2 regions of the Kluyvera chengduensis genome follow, and region 1 is predicted to be linked to the other one. Evidence: riboswitches for the same ligand, from Rfam matches in the RefSeq annotation. Region 1 holds a riboswitch; the other holds the start of a gene.
What was found. A riboswitch is a leader RNA that binds a small molecule or an ion and turns the genes downstream of it on or off. The one in region 1 is predicted to bind thiamine pyrophosphate.
Positions count from the first base shown of each region.

Region 2: it holds a riboswitch for thiamine pyrophosphate, as region 1 does, so the genes downstream of both, thiC (phosphomethylpyrimidine synthase ThiC) here and thiM (hydroxyethylthiazole kinase) in region 1, are expected to answer to the same signal.

Region 1 is NZ_JBIQOI010000001.1:448,877-456,729, forward strand. Features, by position in the region: gene ACH1XZ_RS02015 (hypothetical protein) at 1-376, opposite strand, end outside; gene ACH1XZ_RS02020 (PAAR domain-containing protein) at 357-1,766, opposite strand; TPP riboswitch at 2,090-2,186, shown strand; gene thiM (hydroxyethylthiazole kinase) at 2,221-3,006, shown strand; gene thiD (bifunctional hydroxymethylpyrimidine kinase/phosphomethylpyrimidine kinase) at 3,003-3,803, shown strand; gene fbaB (class I fructose-bisphosphate aldolase) at 3,949-5,001, shown strand; gene ACH1XZ_RS02040 (mandelate racemase family protein) at 5,271-6,425, shown strand; gene ACH1XZ_RS02045 (ABC transporter substrate-binding protein) at 6,493-7,853, shown strand, end outside.
Region 2 is NZ_JBIQOI010000016.1:7,789-15,641, reverse strand. Features, by position in the region: gene thiG (thiazole synthase) at 1-73, opposite strand, end outside; gene thiS (sulfur carrier protein ThiS) at 75-275, opposite strand; gene ACH1XZ_RS22640 (HesA/MoeB/ThiF family protein) at 256-1,014, opposite strand; gene thiE (thiamine phosphate synthase) at 1,007-1,642, opposite strand; gene thiC (phosphomethylpyrimidine synthase ThiC) at 1,642-3,540, opposite strand; TPP riboswitch at 3,624-3,733, opposite strand; gene rsd (sigma D regulator) at 3,906-4,391, opposite strand; gene nudC (NAD(+) diphosphatase) at 4,489-5,262, shown strand; gene hemE (uroporphyrinogen decarboxylase) at 5,303-6,367, shown strand; gene nfi (deoxyribonuclease V) at 6,377-7,057, shown strand; gene ACH1XZ_RS22605 (YjaG family protein) at 7,091-7,681, shown strand.

The DNA.
Region 1 (7,853 bases):
AAATAAGGCCAGCGATGGAAAATCGCACTTTTACACGTAACCAATCGGTGTACTGATTAGGAAGTTCTTTAATGAAACGTATTTGTTCATTATCCATTCCTCGCGTATGGAAAGAGTTTTCCTTAAAGTACAATGCTTTAATAAAGAATGCGTCACGCATTAATGAGAAAAATACCCCCGCATCCTGATAAATTAAAATCTCTACTGGTCTTACTCCAAACTTTTCAACAAACAGCGAGCATAGAGTTATGAATTTTCTCTTGGCTAATTTGTCAAAAATCACATAAAAAATATAATTAATGATTCCGAGAATCAAAAAAAATCCAGCGATTTCAAATCGATGGATCGTCAGAAAATTAATTGCCGAAAACGTCATACAACTTTTCTCCACCTAATTCCCCAATAGCACTTCCCACTGTGCTACCTGCGTACCCTAAACCAATACCTGCAATAACGGTACAAACAAGCCCGCCAACACCAGCAGTACCAACGCCGATTGCGACGCATAATGTTATAGCCCCGCCGCTAGCGAGAACACCGCCACCTGTACCCAAAGCAAAGCTACCAATCTCAGTATACTTTTTCTTAGTACATTCAGCTTCGCGGCCAACAGAACACGCCTCATGAATTTCGTTAAGAGAATGGAGCCCGCTAAAACCAATGCCTAAATAACCAGTATAACGCATTGCTTTTACGTATTTAGCTGCCCGTTCAATGTGAGTAGCATAGCCTTCAATGTCACCGATCCCCGTTTCATTCCATTTGTGGGTAATAGAACTGCTGGAAAGTCCGAGTGCATTTCTTATTTTGGTATACTCTCCGAATTTCATAGCCTTATTAAGGAAACTGACTTTGAGTATGGATTCAAGTTCTTTAAATAAATGGCTACGTTTGACATAGAATTGTTCGCCAATCAACGAGCCTCTTGTTATATAGGTATTCTTATACGTTTCTTGAATCTCGCGGAGTATTTTTTCGATACTCTCAAAGTATTTTCCAACAGGATCAGCAGAAAGGCCAATTCCAGTATCAGCGTAGCTGGTGAAATTTGCTATGGTAGCGTAGTGTTTGTGGAGTAAATTAGCTTCCTCATGCGTCAATGGGGCCAATGCTGCATCGATTCGCGCTTTAGCTTGCTGCATGTGTGCAATCTGTTCGTCCTCCTGCTTATCAGGATCGACCAAAAGCAGAATAGAACCGGCCTTGTATTCTTTACCTGCATCATTCAATGAGCGGTAAAGTTCGCGTGTCCCTTCTGGCTGACCGCCAGCAAACAGGATGTTTTCGAATAGTTCGGTTGTCGATTGTTCAGGAACTATGCAGAAACCAGCATCAACACCAGTGCGTTTCTTTTTAGCTGCTTGTGCGTGTTGTTCGGGTTCTTGTTCTCCCGTGCTGAACAGCGTATTTCCCCCTTCACGGAGAAAGTCGGAGACTTCTTCATGGGAAACCGTGACCCCCACAGCGCTATCATCATAACCAATAAACTCAAAAGCATCAGGAGAAGCAATGAGGCGGTTAGTGCCAATTGGGCAACCGCATTCAACAACATCATTTTCAAGGCAAACTTGTTTATTTTCAGCGAAAACGTTGAAGCGGTTGGTTTTCCGTATTACGCCGAGAGTTTTACATTGAGGGCAAAAGGATTCAGAGCCAATAAGGGCAACGAGTCGGCTTTGGCAAAATACGGTCAATGCGCCATTTTCTACGGTTCCACCTGTGGTTGTTTTATCACCGACGGTAATAACTTTTAGTTTTACAAGCATAAGTCCATTTACTTGTTGTGGAAATAATTTGAGTGGCTATTTTACAACCAATAATCGGATGCACAATAAGTATTAGGCCTAAGTAACACTCTGTTTCGTAACAACCAGTAAAGGCGATTACTCCTCCTCGACGTTACCTTTATCAAAGGTGCTTCTCTCTTACTGATGCACTTCAGTGCAGAGATAAATCTCTCTATTTTTGTTTCTGGGGGGGAGCAAAAAGGAGTCAGGCGTGTTTTAAGATGAAGAAGCTATACCCGGGAGGCCGGGCTTGCAACCGCGAGCAACTTCCCCTAATCTGGCAAAAAGTATAGAGATTCTATCTTCATGACTCGGGGTGCCCCATCGCTGATGGGCTGAGAAAAACCCGTACCACCTGATCTGGATAATGCCAGCGTAGGGAAGTCAGAGGCCGCCAGGTCATTGCTTCTTCGCGTTTTGGCAGGAGCAAACCATGCAAGCCGACCTGCTAAGTCCCGCGCATTGCGCGCACACCGCACACCTTCTGCATCAACATTCCCCCCTGGTTCACTGTATGACCAATGACGTCGTGCAGACCTTTACCGCAAACGTCCTGCTTGCGCTTGGCGCATCACCAGCGATGGTGATTGACGCGGATGAAGCCGCTCAATTTTCATCCATTGCCAGCGCGCTGTTGATTAACGTCGGTACCTTAACGCAACCACGTGCTCAGGCCATGCGGGCGGCGGTGGAAAGTGCGAACCGTGCCGGAACACCGTGGGCGCTCGATCCGGTGGCGGTGGGGGCGTTGACGCTGCGCAGTGATTTCTGTCGTGAACTGGCGCAGATGGCTCCGGCAGCGATTCGTGGTAATGCCTCAGAAATCAGGGCGCTGGCGGGCGAGAGCCAGGGCGGGCGCGGCGTTGATACCACCGATACCGCCGCGAAGGCGCTACCGGCGGCACAGAAACTGGCTCAAGAAAGCGGCGCGATTGTTGCGGTAACCGGTGAGGTGGATTACATCACCGACGGCAAACGTACGCTGGCGGTAAACGGCGGTTCTCCGTTGATGACCCGCGTGGTGGGAACCGGCTGTGCGCTGTCGGCGGTGGTGGCGGCAAGCTGCGCCTTACCGGGTGACCGATTGCTGAACGTGGCCGGCGCGTGCGCCGTGATGAAACTGGCGGGGCAGCGCGCGGCGCAGGGGCGAGGGCCGGGCAGTTTTGTTCCCGCATTTCTCGATGCGTTGTATGCAATGCACGGGGAGGTGTTGGCATGAAACGCATCAACGCACTGACCATTGCTGGCACCGACCCAAGCGGCGGCGCGGGCATTCAGGCCGACCTGAAAACCTTCTCGGCGCTCGGCGCTTATGGCTGCTCGGTGATTACCGCACTGGTGGCGCAAAATACCCGCGGCGTGCAGTCGGTTTACCGTATTGAGCCCGATTTCGTGGCCGCACAGCTTGATTCTGTGTTCAGCGACGTACGCATCGACACCACCAAAATCGGCATGCTAGCGGAGACGGACATTGTGGAAGCGGTCGCGGAACGTCTGCAACGCTACCGCATTCAGAACGTGGTGCTGGATACCGTGATGCTGGCGAAAAGTGGCGATCCGCTACTGTCGGTGTCGGCGGTCGAGACGCTGCGTCAGCGCCTGTTGCCGCAGGTTTCCCTGATTACGCCAAACCTGCCGGAAGCGGCAGCGCTGCTTGACGCGCCGCATGCCCGCAACGAGCGCGAAATGCTGGAGCAGGGCCGAGCGCTGCGGGCGCTCGGCTGTGAAGCGGTGCTGATGAAGGGCGGTCATCTGGACGACGCTGAAAGCCCGGACTGGCTGTTTAGCGCCGAAGGGGAAATGCGCTTCACCGCGCCGCGCGTCGTGACCAAAAACACCCACGGCACGGGGTGTACGCTGTCGGCTGCGTTAGCCGCATTACGGCCACGCCATGCCAGCTGGCAGGAGACGGTGCCGGTGGCAAAAGCCTGGCTGTCGCAGGCGCTGGCCCAGGCCGATACCTTACAGGTAGGTGAAGGTATTGGGCCGGTGCACCATTTCCACGAATGGTGGTAACTGTCCGGCTGACGTGCCAGCAGGTTGTGCTTAAAATCTGCCAAAAGTTGGACATTCCACGCTCCCGGTACCAGGCTTACCCTGCTCAAAAGTGTTGAGCAGGATATCCAGCCGACATGATGTCGGCGCTTACGGGAGCATAGCTATGACTGATATTGCGCAGTTGCTTGGCAAAGACGCCGACAGCCTTTTACAGCATCGTTGTATGACCATTCCAGCCGACCAGCTCTATCTGCCTGGCCACGACTACGTTGACCGGGTGATGACGGATAACAACCGTCCGCCTGCGGTGCTGCGAAACATGCAGACCCTCTACAATACCGGACGCTTAGCCGGGACAGGCTACCTGTCGATTCTGCCAGTGGACCAGGGCGTTGAGCACTCTGCCGGGGCCTCGTTTGCCGCTAACCCGCTCTATTTTGATCCGAAAAATATCGTTGAATTGGCGATTGAAGCAGGCTGTAACTGCGTGGCCTCCACCTATGGCGTACTGGCTTCGGTATCTCGCCGCTACGCGCACCGTATTCCGTTCCTCGTCAAGCTTAACCACAACGAAACCCTGAGCTACCCGAACACCTTTGACCAGACGCTGTACGCCAGCGTCGAGCAGGCGTTCAATCTGGGGGCGGTGGCGGTTGGGGCGACCATCTATTTTGGCTCGGAAGAGTCGCGCCGCCAGATTGAAGAAATCTCTGCCGCTTTTGAGCGCGCGCACGAACTGGGGCTGGTCACCGTACTGTGGGCCTATTTGCGTAACCCGGCGTTTAAAAAAGACGGCGTGGATTACCACGTATCTGCTGACCTGACCGGGCAGGCCAACCATCTGGCCGCCACGATCGGCGCGGATATCGTGAAGCAGAAAATGGCCGAGAATAACGGCGGCTATAAAGCGGTGAACTTCGGCTACACCGACGAGCGCGTGTACACCAAACTGACCACCGATAATCCTATCGATCTGGTGCGCTACCAACTGGCGAACTGCTATATGGGCCGTGCCGGGCTGATTAACTCCGGCGGTGCCGCGGGCGGTGATACTGACCTTTCCGATGCGGTACGTACGGCGGTTATCAACAAACGCGCGGGCGGTATGGGGCTGATTCTTGGCCGTAAAGCCTTCAAAAAATCGATGGCTGACGGGGTGGAATTAATCAACGCCGTTCAGGATGTCTATCTCGACAACAAAATCACCTTCGCCTGATTTTTGTTCATCCTCTCCTGTCCGGGAGAGGATGACGATCCCCCTCACATTTCCCCATCCTTTTGTGAAAAACGTCACGCACTCTCGTGCGCATGCCCAAAAAACAGCCCGGTGTTAGCGGAGATTGTCCGTGGAAGAGACGTTATTTTGTGCTTAGATTAGTGATGAAACGCCTTTTCAATTCCCTAAAACCGTATTACCGGAACCGTGTTTTACACAGACCCGTGGTGAATTAGTCGCCATGTAGCATGTTGTATAAAGGACACTTAATGAAAATTGAATCTGTAAATGTCACCGTTTTCCAGCACCCTACGCGCCGCGTCTCCGACAGCGCCGGACACTCTCACCCGGGGCCAGAAAGCATGGCCAAGATGGCGATGCTGACCATTACCGCCGACGACGGTAGCAAGGGTTACTCCTTTGCGCCGCCGGAAATCGTGCGTCCGTTTGTGGTGAATACCTTCTTTCGCAAGGTGCTGGTAGGGCAGGACCCGTTCGACCGCGAGCGTATCTGGCAGGATCTGGTGCATTGGCAGCGTGGCAGTGCGCATCAACTGACCGAGCGTGCGCTCTCCTTCGTTGAGCAGGCATTGTGGGATCTCATTGGGCGTAAGCTCAATATGCCGGTTTACAAGCTGCTGGGCGGCTACCGCGACAAAGTACCGGCCTACGGCAGCACCATGTGCGGCGACGATCTCGAAGGCGGCCTGTCCACGCCGGAAGAGTACGCGGCCTTTGCTGAAACGCTGGTGGCGCGCGGCTACAAAGCTATCAAGCTGCACACCTGGATGCCGCCGGTGTCGTTCGCGCCAAACCCAAAAATGGATATCAAAGCCTGCGCCGCGGTGCGCGAGGCGGTCGGCCCGGATATCGACCTGATGATCGACGGCTACCACTGGTACAGCCGCACCGAAGCGCTGTGGATTGGTAAAGAGCTGGAAAAACTCAACTTCGCCTGGTTTGAAGAGCCAATGGAAGAAGACAGCATGTCCTCCTACGCCTGGCTTGCTGAAAACCTCTCGATTCCGATTATCGGGCCGGAAAGCTTCGGTGGTAAGCACCACAGCCGTGCTGACTGGGTGAAAGCGGGCGCGTGCGACATCCTGCGCGCAGGGGCCAACGGTGTGGGCGGCATTACGCCAACCATGAAGGTGGCCGCGCTGGCAGAGTCGTTCGGCATGGACTGCGAAGTGCACGGTAACGGCGCGGCGAGCCTGGCGGTGATTGGCGCTATTCGCAACTGTCGCTGGTACGAGCGTGGCCTGCTGCATCCGTTCCTCGACTACGACCAGCCAGCGGCTTACCTGAACAGCATCGTCGACCCAATGGACGCCGATGGTTATGTTCACCTGTCTCAACGTCCTGGATTGGGCGAAGACATCAATTTTGCCTTTATCGAAGCCAACACCGTCAGCCACGACTGACACATAACAAATAAAAGACAGGCACGGACGGATTCGTCGCCTGTCGTACCCTACAGGCGATAGATAGATGAAAAAATCCTCCTTGCTGGGAGCGTGCTTGCTCGCGCTTACCATGACGATGGGGAGCGGGGCGGCGTTGGCAAAAACGCCGCCGGATCAGCTCATTATCGGCATGAATATGAATAACCTTCTCACCCTCGACCCGGCAGCAATGACCGGTAACGAAGTGGTGGGGATTGTGGTAAATCTCTACGACTCGCTGGTAGAGCTTGACCCTGAACAGCTCACCAACGTTAAACCGGCGCTCGCCAAATCCTGGGATATCAGCCCGGACGGCAAAACGCTGACCTTCCATCTGCAAAATAACGTCAAGTTTCACTCCGGTAATCCGCTAACCGCCGCTGATGTGGTGTGGTCGATGCGCCGCATTCTGCACCTTAACCTGGCGCAGGCGTCGGTGTGGAAGTCCTATGGTTTCAGCAAAAAGAACGTCGACAAGCAGGTCACGGCGCTGGACGACTATACGGTGCAGATTGTCCTGCCCAAAGATAACGACCCGCAGCTGGTCATTTACTCGCTGGGCGCGCTGGGTAACCTCGGCGTACTCGACAGTAAAACCGTACAAAGCCATGAACAGAATAGCGACTGGGGCAATAAGTGGCTGACTACCCATGAAGCCGGTTCCGGGCCGTTTATGCTGGAAACCTGGCAGGCGAAAGACGTGCTGCGCATGAAGCGCAACCCGGACTACTGGCGCGGCGAAGCGAAGATGAACCGCGTGGTGCTGCGTCACTTCCAGGAGTCGCAGACCCTGCGCCTGATGATTGAAAAAGGCGACCTCGATATTGCCAGCAACATGGCGGTGTCGGATATAAACGCCCTGCGTAAAGACCCGCAGCTCACCGTCGATGCAGTTCAGCGCGGCACCATGTACTACGTATCGATGAGCATGAAAGAGCCGCATTTCGCTAACCCGAAAGTCCGTGAAGCGGTGCGCTACCTGATTGATTATCAGGGCATCAATAAAGCGCTGATGCCGGGCTACGGCGTGCTTCACCAGCGTCCGATCAAAGCCGGAATGCCGTCAACGCTGCCGGACCCTGGCTACACCTTTGACCTCGCGCGGGCGAAAAAGCTGCTGGCGGAGGCCGGGTATCCTGACGGCTTTGACACCACGCTGCGCGTGCTCGCCGACCAGCCGTTCCTCAATATTGCCATTGCCGTGCAGTCCACGCTGATGCAGGCGGGCATTAACGCCAAAATTATCACCGGCACCGGCAACCAGATTTACGGTGCCATGCGTGAACGTAAGTTCGACATGTTGGTCGGGCGCGGTGGTAGCGGCATGGAACCACACCCGCACTCCAGCCTGCGCGCGCTGGTCTATAACCCGGACAACAGTGACGAAGCGCGTCTGACCAACTTCCA
Region 2 (7,853 bases), on a different contig from region 1:
GCGAAGACGAAGCAAATTTGCCGGTGCCGGTGAACAGATGTGAATCAAACGTTTTGTCCGCAATACGTAACATATCAACCCCCTGCAATAACCTGAAAGAGCAGGATCTGGTCGCCTTCCTGCACGATGTGCTGCTGCCACTGCTCGCGGGGCAGAACCTGTTGGTTCAGCGCTAGCGCGGTGCCCGGTTTAAGCTGATTAAGCTGGATGAGCAGCTCGCTGACGGTCTGTCCCTCGGCGCACTGTATCGCTTCATCATTGAACTGAATCTGCATGTCGCCCTCCGCATACCGGGCAGCCCTGGGCGCGACGCAGTGCGAGGCTGCGCCACTGGCTGGTTTTGCCGTCGAACAGACGCAGTTCGCCGCTCGGCGTGTCGATACCGCTCAGTAGCTTGATGGCCTCAAGCGCCTGTAGCGTGCCCATCACGCCGACCACCGGGCCAACGATGCCCGCGGTGCGGCAGTTGCGTTCCGGCTCCGCATCGTCCGGCCACAGGCAGCGGTAGCAGCCCTGCTCCCACGGCGGCGTCAACACCATGATTTGGCCGCCAAAGCCGACGGCGCTGGCGGTGACGAGCGGCGTATTGAGTGCCACGCAGGCGGCGTTGATCGCCTGGCGTGTCGCCATGTTGTCGGTACAGTCGAGCACCACGTCGGCGCGTGATACTGCGTGACGCAGCGCGTCGCCGGTCAGCCGCTGCTGTAGCGCCACCAGGTCGATATCTGGATTAAGCCGCGCCAGCCGCTGCTGAGTGACCAGCGATTTTGAGCGGGCAATATCGTCGGTGGTGAACAGGATTTGCCGTTGCAGGTTACTCAGATGCACCTCATCGTCGTCCGCCAGCGTCAGCGTGCCGACACCCGCACCGGCCAGATACAGCGCAGCGGGGGAGCCCAGGCCGCCTAATCCGACAATCAGCACATGGCTACCGAGCAGCTTTTGCTGGCCTTCAATCGCAATGTCGCCGAGCAAAATCTGCCGGCTATAGCGCATAAAGTCGCGGTCATTCATCGCCGACTCCCGCGATTGCCAGCAGCTGCGCCGTGGCTTCGCGCCAGTCCGCCGCCTGGGTTATGGCACTAACCACGGCAATGCTGCCCACGCCGGTCGCCAGCACGTCACGAGCACGCGCAAGGCTGATGCCGCCGATGGCGACGGTGGGATAATCGGCCAGGCGTGCAATATGGCCTGCCAACTGCGCCAACCCCTGCGGCGCGGAAGGCATCTGCTTGGTTTGGGTTGGGAAGACGTGGCCCAGCGCGATATACGAGGGGCGAGCGGCGAGTGCCACGTCAATCTCCATATCATCGTGGGTCGACACGCCAAGGCGGAGGCCTGCGGCCTGAATGGCTTTCAGGTCGGTGGTTTCCAGGTCTTCCTGACCCAGATGCACCCCGTAAGCGCGATGCTTGATTGCCAATCGCCAGTAGTCGTTGATAAACAGCCGGGCGTCATAGCGTCGCCCCAGCACGATGGCGGCCATCACGTCCGCCTCGACCTCATCATCACGTTGATCTTTGATTCGCAGTTGGATAGTGCGCACGCCAGCCTCCAGCAGGCGCTCAATCCACTGCACGCTGTCCACCACCGGATAGAGCCCAAGGCGGAACGGTACCGTTGGAAAATCGGGCTGGTACATCATGCCTCCTCGCGTTTCAGGTAGATTTCACCGCCTTTGGCGCGGAAGTTCTCCGACATATCCGCCATGCCCACTTCAATGGTCTGGGCAGCGGCGTAGTCGCGCACTTCCTGGCTGATTTTCATTGAGCAGAATTTCGGCCCGCACATCGAGCAGAAGTGGGCGACTTTGCCGGACTCCTGCGGCAGGGTTTCATCGTGGTAGGCGCGTGCGGTGAACGGGTCGAGCGCGAGGTTGAACTGATCTTCCCAGCGGAATTCAAAGCGCGCTTTCGACATGGCGTTATCGCGGATCTGCGCGCCCGGGTGACCTTTTGCCAGGTCAGCGGCGTGTGCGGCAATCTTGTAGGTAATCAGCCCCTGTTTCACGTCTTCTTTGTTCGGCAGACCAAGGTGCTCTTTCGGCGTGACGTAGCAGAGCATGGCACAGCCAAACCAGCCAATCATTGCCGCGCCAATGCCGGAGGTGAAATGGTCATAGCCCGGCGCGATGTCGGTAGTCAACGGCCCCAGGGTATAGAACGGCGCTTCGTGGCAGTGCTCCAGCTCTTCGGTCATGTTGCGCTGAATCATCTGCATCGGCACGTGGCCCGGGCCTTCAATCATCACCTGTACGTCATACTCCCAGGCGATTTTGGTCAGCTCGCCCAGCGTGTGCAGCTCGGAGAACTGCGCTTCGTCGTTGGCATCCTGAATGGAGCCAGGACGCAGACCGTCGCCCAGCGACAGCGATACGTCGTAGGCGGCGCAGATTTCACAGATTTCGCGGAAATGTTGGTAGAGGAAGTTTTCCTGATGATGGGAAAGGCACCATTTCGCCATGATGGACCCGCCGCGAGAGACGATGCCGGTCAGGCGTTTCGCGGTCATCGGCACGTAGCGCAGCAGCACGCCTGCGTGGATGGTGAAGTAGTCGACGCCCTGTTCAGCCTGTTCCAGCAGCGTATCGCGGAACGCTTCCCAGGTCAGATCTTCGGCGATCCCGTTGACCTTCTCCAGCGCCTGGTAGATCGGGACGGTGCCGATCGGAACCGGGCTGTTACGCAAGATCCACTCGCGGGTTTCGTGGATATAGCGGCCGGTCGACAGGTCCATCACGGTATCCGCACCCCAGCGGGTGGACCACACCAGTTTTTCCACTTCCTCTTCGATGGAAGAGGTCACCGCTGAGTTACCGATGTTGGCGTTCACCTTCACGAGGAAGTTGCGGCCGATGATCATTGGCTCGGACTCTGGGTGGTTAATGTTGGCTGGAATGATGGCGCGCCCGGCGGCGACTTCATCACGTACGAACTCCGGCGTGATGTTCTCCGGCAGACGTGCGCCGAAGGCCATGCCTGGATGCTGGTGGCGTAACACTTCGCTGCGAATACGCTCGCGGCCCATGTTCTCGCGAATGGCGATGAACTCCATTTCCGGAGTAACGATCCCCTGGCGCGCGTAGTGCAGTTGGGTGACGCATTTACCCGCTTTGGCGCGCTTCGGCGTCAGCAGCCCGTTAAAACGCAGCTCGTCCAGCCCATCATCGGCCAGGCGCTCTTTGGTGTAGGCGGAGCTGCGGTCGTCCAGCTCTTCGCTGTCGCCACGGGCGGCAATCCACGGCTGGCGCAGCTTGGCTAGACCCTGCTGAACGTTAATCGCCACGTCCGGGTCACCGTAGGGGCCGGAGGTGTCATACACCGGCACCGCTTCGTTCGCTTCAAACTGTGGGTTCTCTTTATTGCCGCCAATCAGCGTGGGGCTCAGCTGAATTTCGCGCATCGGAATGCGGATATCCGGCTGCGAACCGGTGATGTAGATACGTTGGGAATTCGGGAACGCGGTGCCTTCCAGGGTATCAATAAAGTGTTGGGCCTGGGCGCGCTGTTCGCGGCGAGAGGGTTTAGTAGTGACAGACATAGCTCATTCCAAATAAAAGTAAGGACATGGCTTGTCAGACGACGGATGAAGCAAGAGAGAAGATCGCCCTTGGGCGATGCGACTATAGATTGACTCTTGTTCCCTTCGCAGGTCTTAACCTGATCAGGTTCCGCGGATCCCGAATTAACGGTCTCAGCCCGTGCTTGCGCACTGGGCACTCCGACAAGAAGTAACCTCAGATGTACCCGTCATACTTCAAGCTGCAGATGCGTTGGCTGCGCTCGCGCACCCCAGTCACGTACTTATGTACGCTCTTGGGGATGCACTCCCTTGCCGCCTTCCTGCAACTCGAAGTATTTAGGGTAGAGGTAATGAATGTAAACTACTCGTTAATGCGGCAAATCTCAAGCCGGGCGTTTTATTTCATCCGGGCCGAGCGCCTCGAAGGTCAGCATGATGAGCTGGTCTTCTAACAGAAAACGAGCCTCCAGCGCTTCACCGATATCGGACAGCGCCTGCTGGAATTCATACACGTTATCCTGGTCGATAGCGTTCTCCAGCGTAGAGTCGTAGTAGTCCATAATTTGTTGGGTATTGGCGTCCAGCAACGGCCAGATTTTACTGGCGTTTAAAAGCGGACTGTTGCCTTCCATTTTATGGATAATGCGTTCATAAATACTGAAATGACCGGCAGACAAATAGTCGACCAGGCGCTGACAAAAGTCATCAAGCGCTTTCTCATTAAGACGCATGAACGATTCTTTGCCAGGCTTAAGGCCAACCAGATTGTAGTAAGCTACGAGCAGGTGCTTACGAATATTCAGCCAACGGTCGACCAGTTTGTGGTGTCCATGAATTCGCTCTTTTAGACTTTCTAACTGGTTTAACATAGGTTGACCCCGCATCGATAAGATTAAAATCTGCTCACGTCATTATGTAATAATAATGTTAACAACATGCCTGTGAAGCAAAGGTAGCGCAAGAGATATGGATCGTATAATTGAAAAATGGGATCGCGGTTGGTGGATAGTCAGCCACGAACAAAAATTATGGTTGCCCGGTGGGGAATTACCATATGGCGAAGCGGTAAATTTCGATCTTGTGGGTCAGCACGCACTCCAGATTGGCGAGTGGGAAGGCGATCCGGTGTGGTTGGTTCAGCAACAGAAGCGTCATGATATGGGCACCGTGCGCCAGGTTCTTGACCAGGACGTTGGCCTATTCCAGCTTGCTGGGCGCGGCGTGCAGCTGGCGGAGTTTTACCGTTCGCACAAATTCTGCGGCTACTGCGGCCACACCATGCACCCAAGCAAAACCGAATGGGCCATGTTGTGCAGCCACTGCCGCGAACGCTATTACCCGCAGATTGCACCGTGCATTATCGTGGCCATTCGCCGTGACGACTCGATTCTTCTTGCCCAACACGTTCGCCATCGCAACGGCGTGCATACCGTGCTGGCCGGTTTTGTCGAAGTGGGCGAAACCTTAGAGCAGGCGGTAGCGCGTGAAGTGATGGAGGAGAGCGGCATTAAGGTGAAGAACCTGCGCTACATCACCTCCCAGCCGTGGCCGTTCCCGCAGTCGCTGATGACCGCCTTTATGGCGGAGTACGACAGCGGCGACATCGTTATCGATCCCAAAGAGCTGCTTAACGCCAACTGGTATCGCTATGACGATCTCCCGCTTCTGCCGCCGCCGGGCACCGTGGCACGTCGTCTGATCGAAGATACCGTGGCAATGTGTCGGGCTGATTACGACTGACATGTTACAATAGGCGCATCAACGCTAAAGGAATGTAAACATGAGCGAACTGAAGAACGATCGTTATCTGCGTGCGCTGCTGCGCCAGCCCGTAGACGTGACCCCGGTATGGATGATGCGCCAGGCAGGCCGCTATTTGCCGGAGTACAAGGCAACCCGCGCCCAGGCCGGTGATTTTATGTCGCTGTGCAAAAACGCCGAGCTGGCCTGCGAAGTGACGCTGCAGCCGCTGCGTCGCTATCCGCTTGATGCGGCGATCCTCTTCTCGGATATCCTGACCATTCCGGATGCGATGGGGCTGGGGTTGTACTTCGAAGCCGGGGAAGGCCCGCGCTTTACCTCGCCAATTACCAGTAAAGCGGATGTTGAAAAGCTGCCGATTCCGGACCCGGAAGGTGAGCTGGGCTACGTGATGAACGCGGTGCGCACCATTCGCCGTGAGCTGAAGGGCGAAGTGCCGCTGATTGGTTTCTCCGGCAGCCCGTGGACGCTGGCGACCTATATGGTGGAAGGCGGCAGCAGCAAAGCCTTCACCGTGATTAAAAAGATGATGTACGCCGACCCTAAAGCGCTGCATCTGCTGCTCGACAAGCTGGCGCAGAGCGTCACGCTGTATCTCAACGCGCAGATTAAAGCTGGCGCGCAGTCGGTGATGATTTTCGACACCTGGGGCGGCGTGCTCACCGGACGCGACTATCAGCAGTTCTCGCTGTACTACATGCACAAAATCGTCGACGGCCTGCTGCGTGAAAACGACGGCCGCCGCGTGCCGGTGACGCTGTTCACCAAAGGCGGCGGTCAGTGGCTGGAAGCGATGGCGGAAACCGGCTGCGATGCGCTGGGGCTCGACTGGACTACCGATATCGCCGATGCGCGCCGCCGTGTGGGGCATAAAGTTGCCCTACAGGGCAATATGGACCCGTCCATGCTCTACGCGCCTGCGGCGCGCATTGAAGAAGAAGTGGCGACGATTCTGGCCGGTTTTGGTCAGGGCGAAGGCCACGTCTTCAACCTTGGCCACGGTATTCATCAGGACGTGCCGCCAGAACACGCGGGCGTCTTCGTTGAAGCAGTGCACCGTCTGTCGGCGCAGTATCACCGCTAAGGGAATCACGTGGATCTCGCGTCGCTGCGCGCGCAGCAACTTGAGCTGGCCTCATCGGTGATCCGGGACGATCGTTTTAACAGCGATCCCCCTGATCTGATCGGCGGTGCCGACGTCGGCTTTGAGCAGGGCGGCGAAGTGACGCGCGCCGCGATGGTACTGCTGAAGTACCCGTCGCTTGAGCTCGTGGAGTATCAGGTGGCGCGTATCGCCACCACCATGCCCTATATCCCCGGTTTTCTCTCTTTTCGCGAAACCCCGGCATTAATGGCGGCATGGCAGCAGCTTTCGCAAAAGCCGGATTTACTGTTCGTCGACGGCCATGGCATTTCGCATCCGCGCCGTTTGGGCGTTGCTAGCCATTTTGGTCTGCTGGCGGATGTTCCCACCATTGGCGTGGCGAAAAAGCGGCTGTGCGGTAAGTTTGAGCCGCTCCCACCAGAAGCAGGCGCGCTCGCGCCGCTAATCGACAAAGACGAGCAGCTGGCATGGGTCTGGCGCAGCAAAGTGCGCTGCAACCCGCTGTTTATCTCCACGGGGCACCGCGTAAGCCTCGAGAGCGCTTTGGCGTGGGTACAGCGCTGCACCCAAGGCTACCGACTGCCGGAACCCACGCGCTGGGCGGATGCTGTTGCATCTGAGCGTCCGGCTTTTACGCGGCTTGCAGCAAAAATGCCCCATATCGGGTAAACTGCGTCTAATTTCCGTATTTGAGAACTCATCATGTTACAAAACCCGATTCATCTGCGTCTGGAGAAGCTGGAAAGCTGGCAGCACGTCACCTTCATGGCTTGCCTGTGTGAACGCATGTACCCGAACTACGCCATGTTCTGCAAAGAGTCGGAATTTGGTGAGCCACAGGTGTACCGCCGCATTCTCGACCTCATCTGGGAAACCCTGACGGTCAAAGACGCGAAAGTGAACTTCGACAGCCAGCTGGAAAAACTGGAAGAGGCGATCCCGTCAGCCGACGATTACGACATGTACGGCGTTTACCCGGCGATCGATGCCTGCGTGGCATTGAGCGAATTAATACATTCTCGCCTGAGCGGTGAAACGCTCGAGCACGCGATCGAAGTCAGTAAGAGTTCTATTACTTCCGTCGCGATGCTGGAAATGACCCAGGCTGGTCGCGAAATGACCGATGAAGAGCTGCGTTTGAACCCTGCTGTAGAGCAAGAATGGGACATTCAGTGGGAGATTTTCCGCCTTTTAGCCGAGTGTGAAGAACGCGATATTGAACTGATTAAAGGGCTACGCGCAGACCTCCGCGAGGCCGGTGAGAGCAATATTGGTATAATTTTTCAGCAATGAGACAACAAAACGTGATTTACCGCCTGAATTGTAATGCCTGAAGGCTTCACATCTGCCCCCCGTCTGGTCTACATTTGGAGGGCGAAAAAAAGTGGCTATCGGTGCGTGTATGCAGGAGAGTGCTTTTATGGCATTTTCGTCGCACTCGATGCTTAGCAAGCGATAAACACAT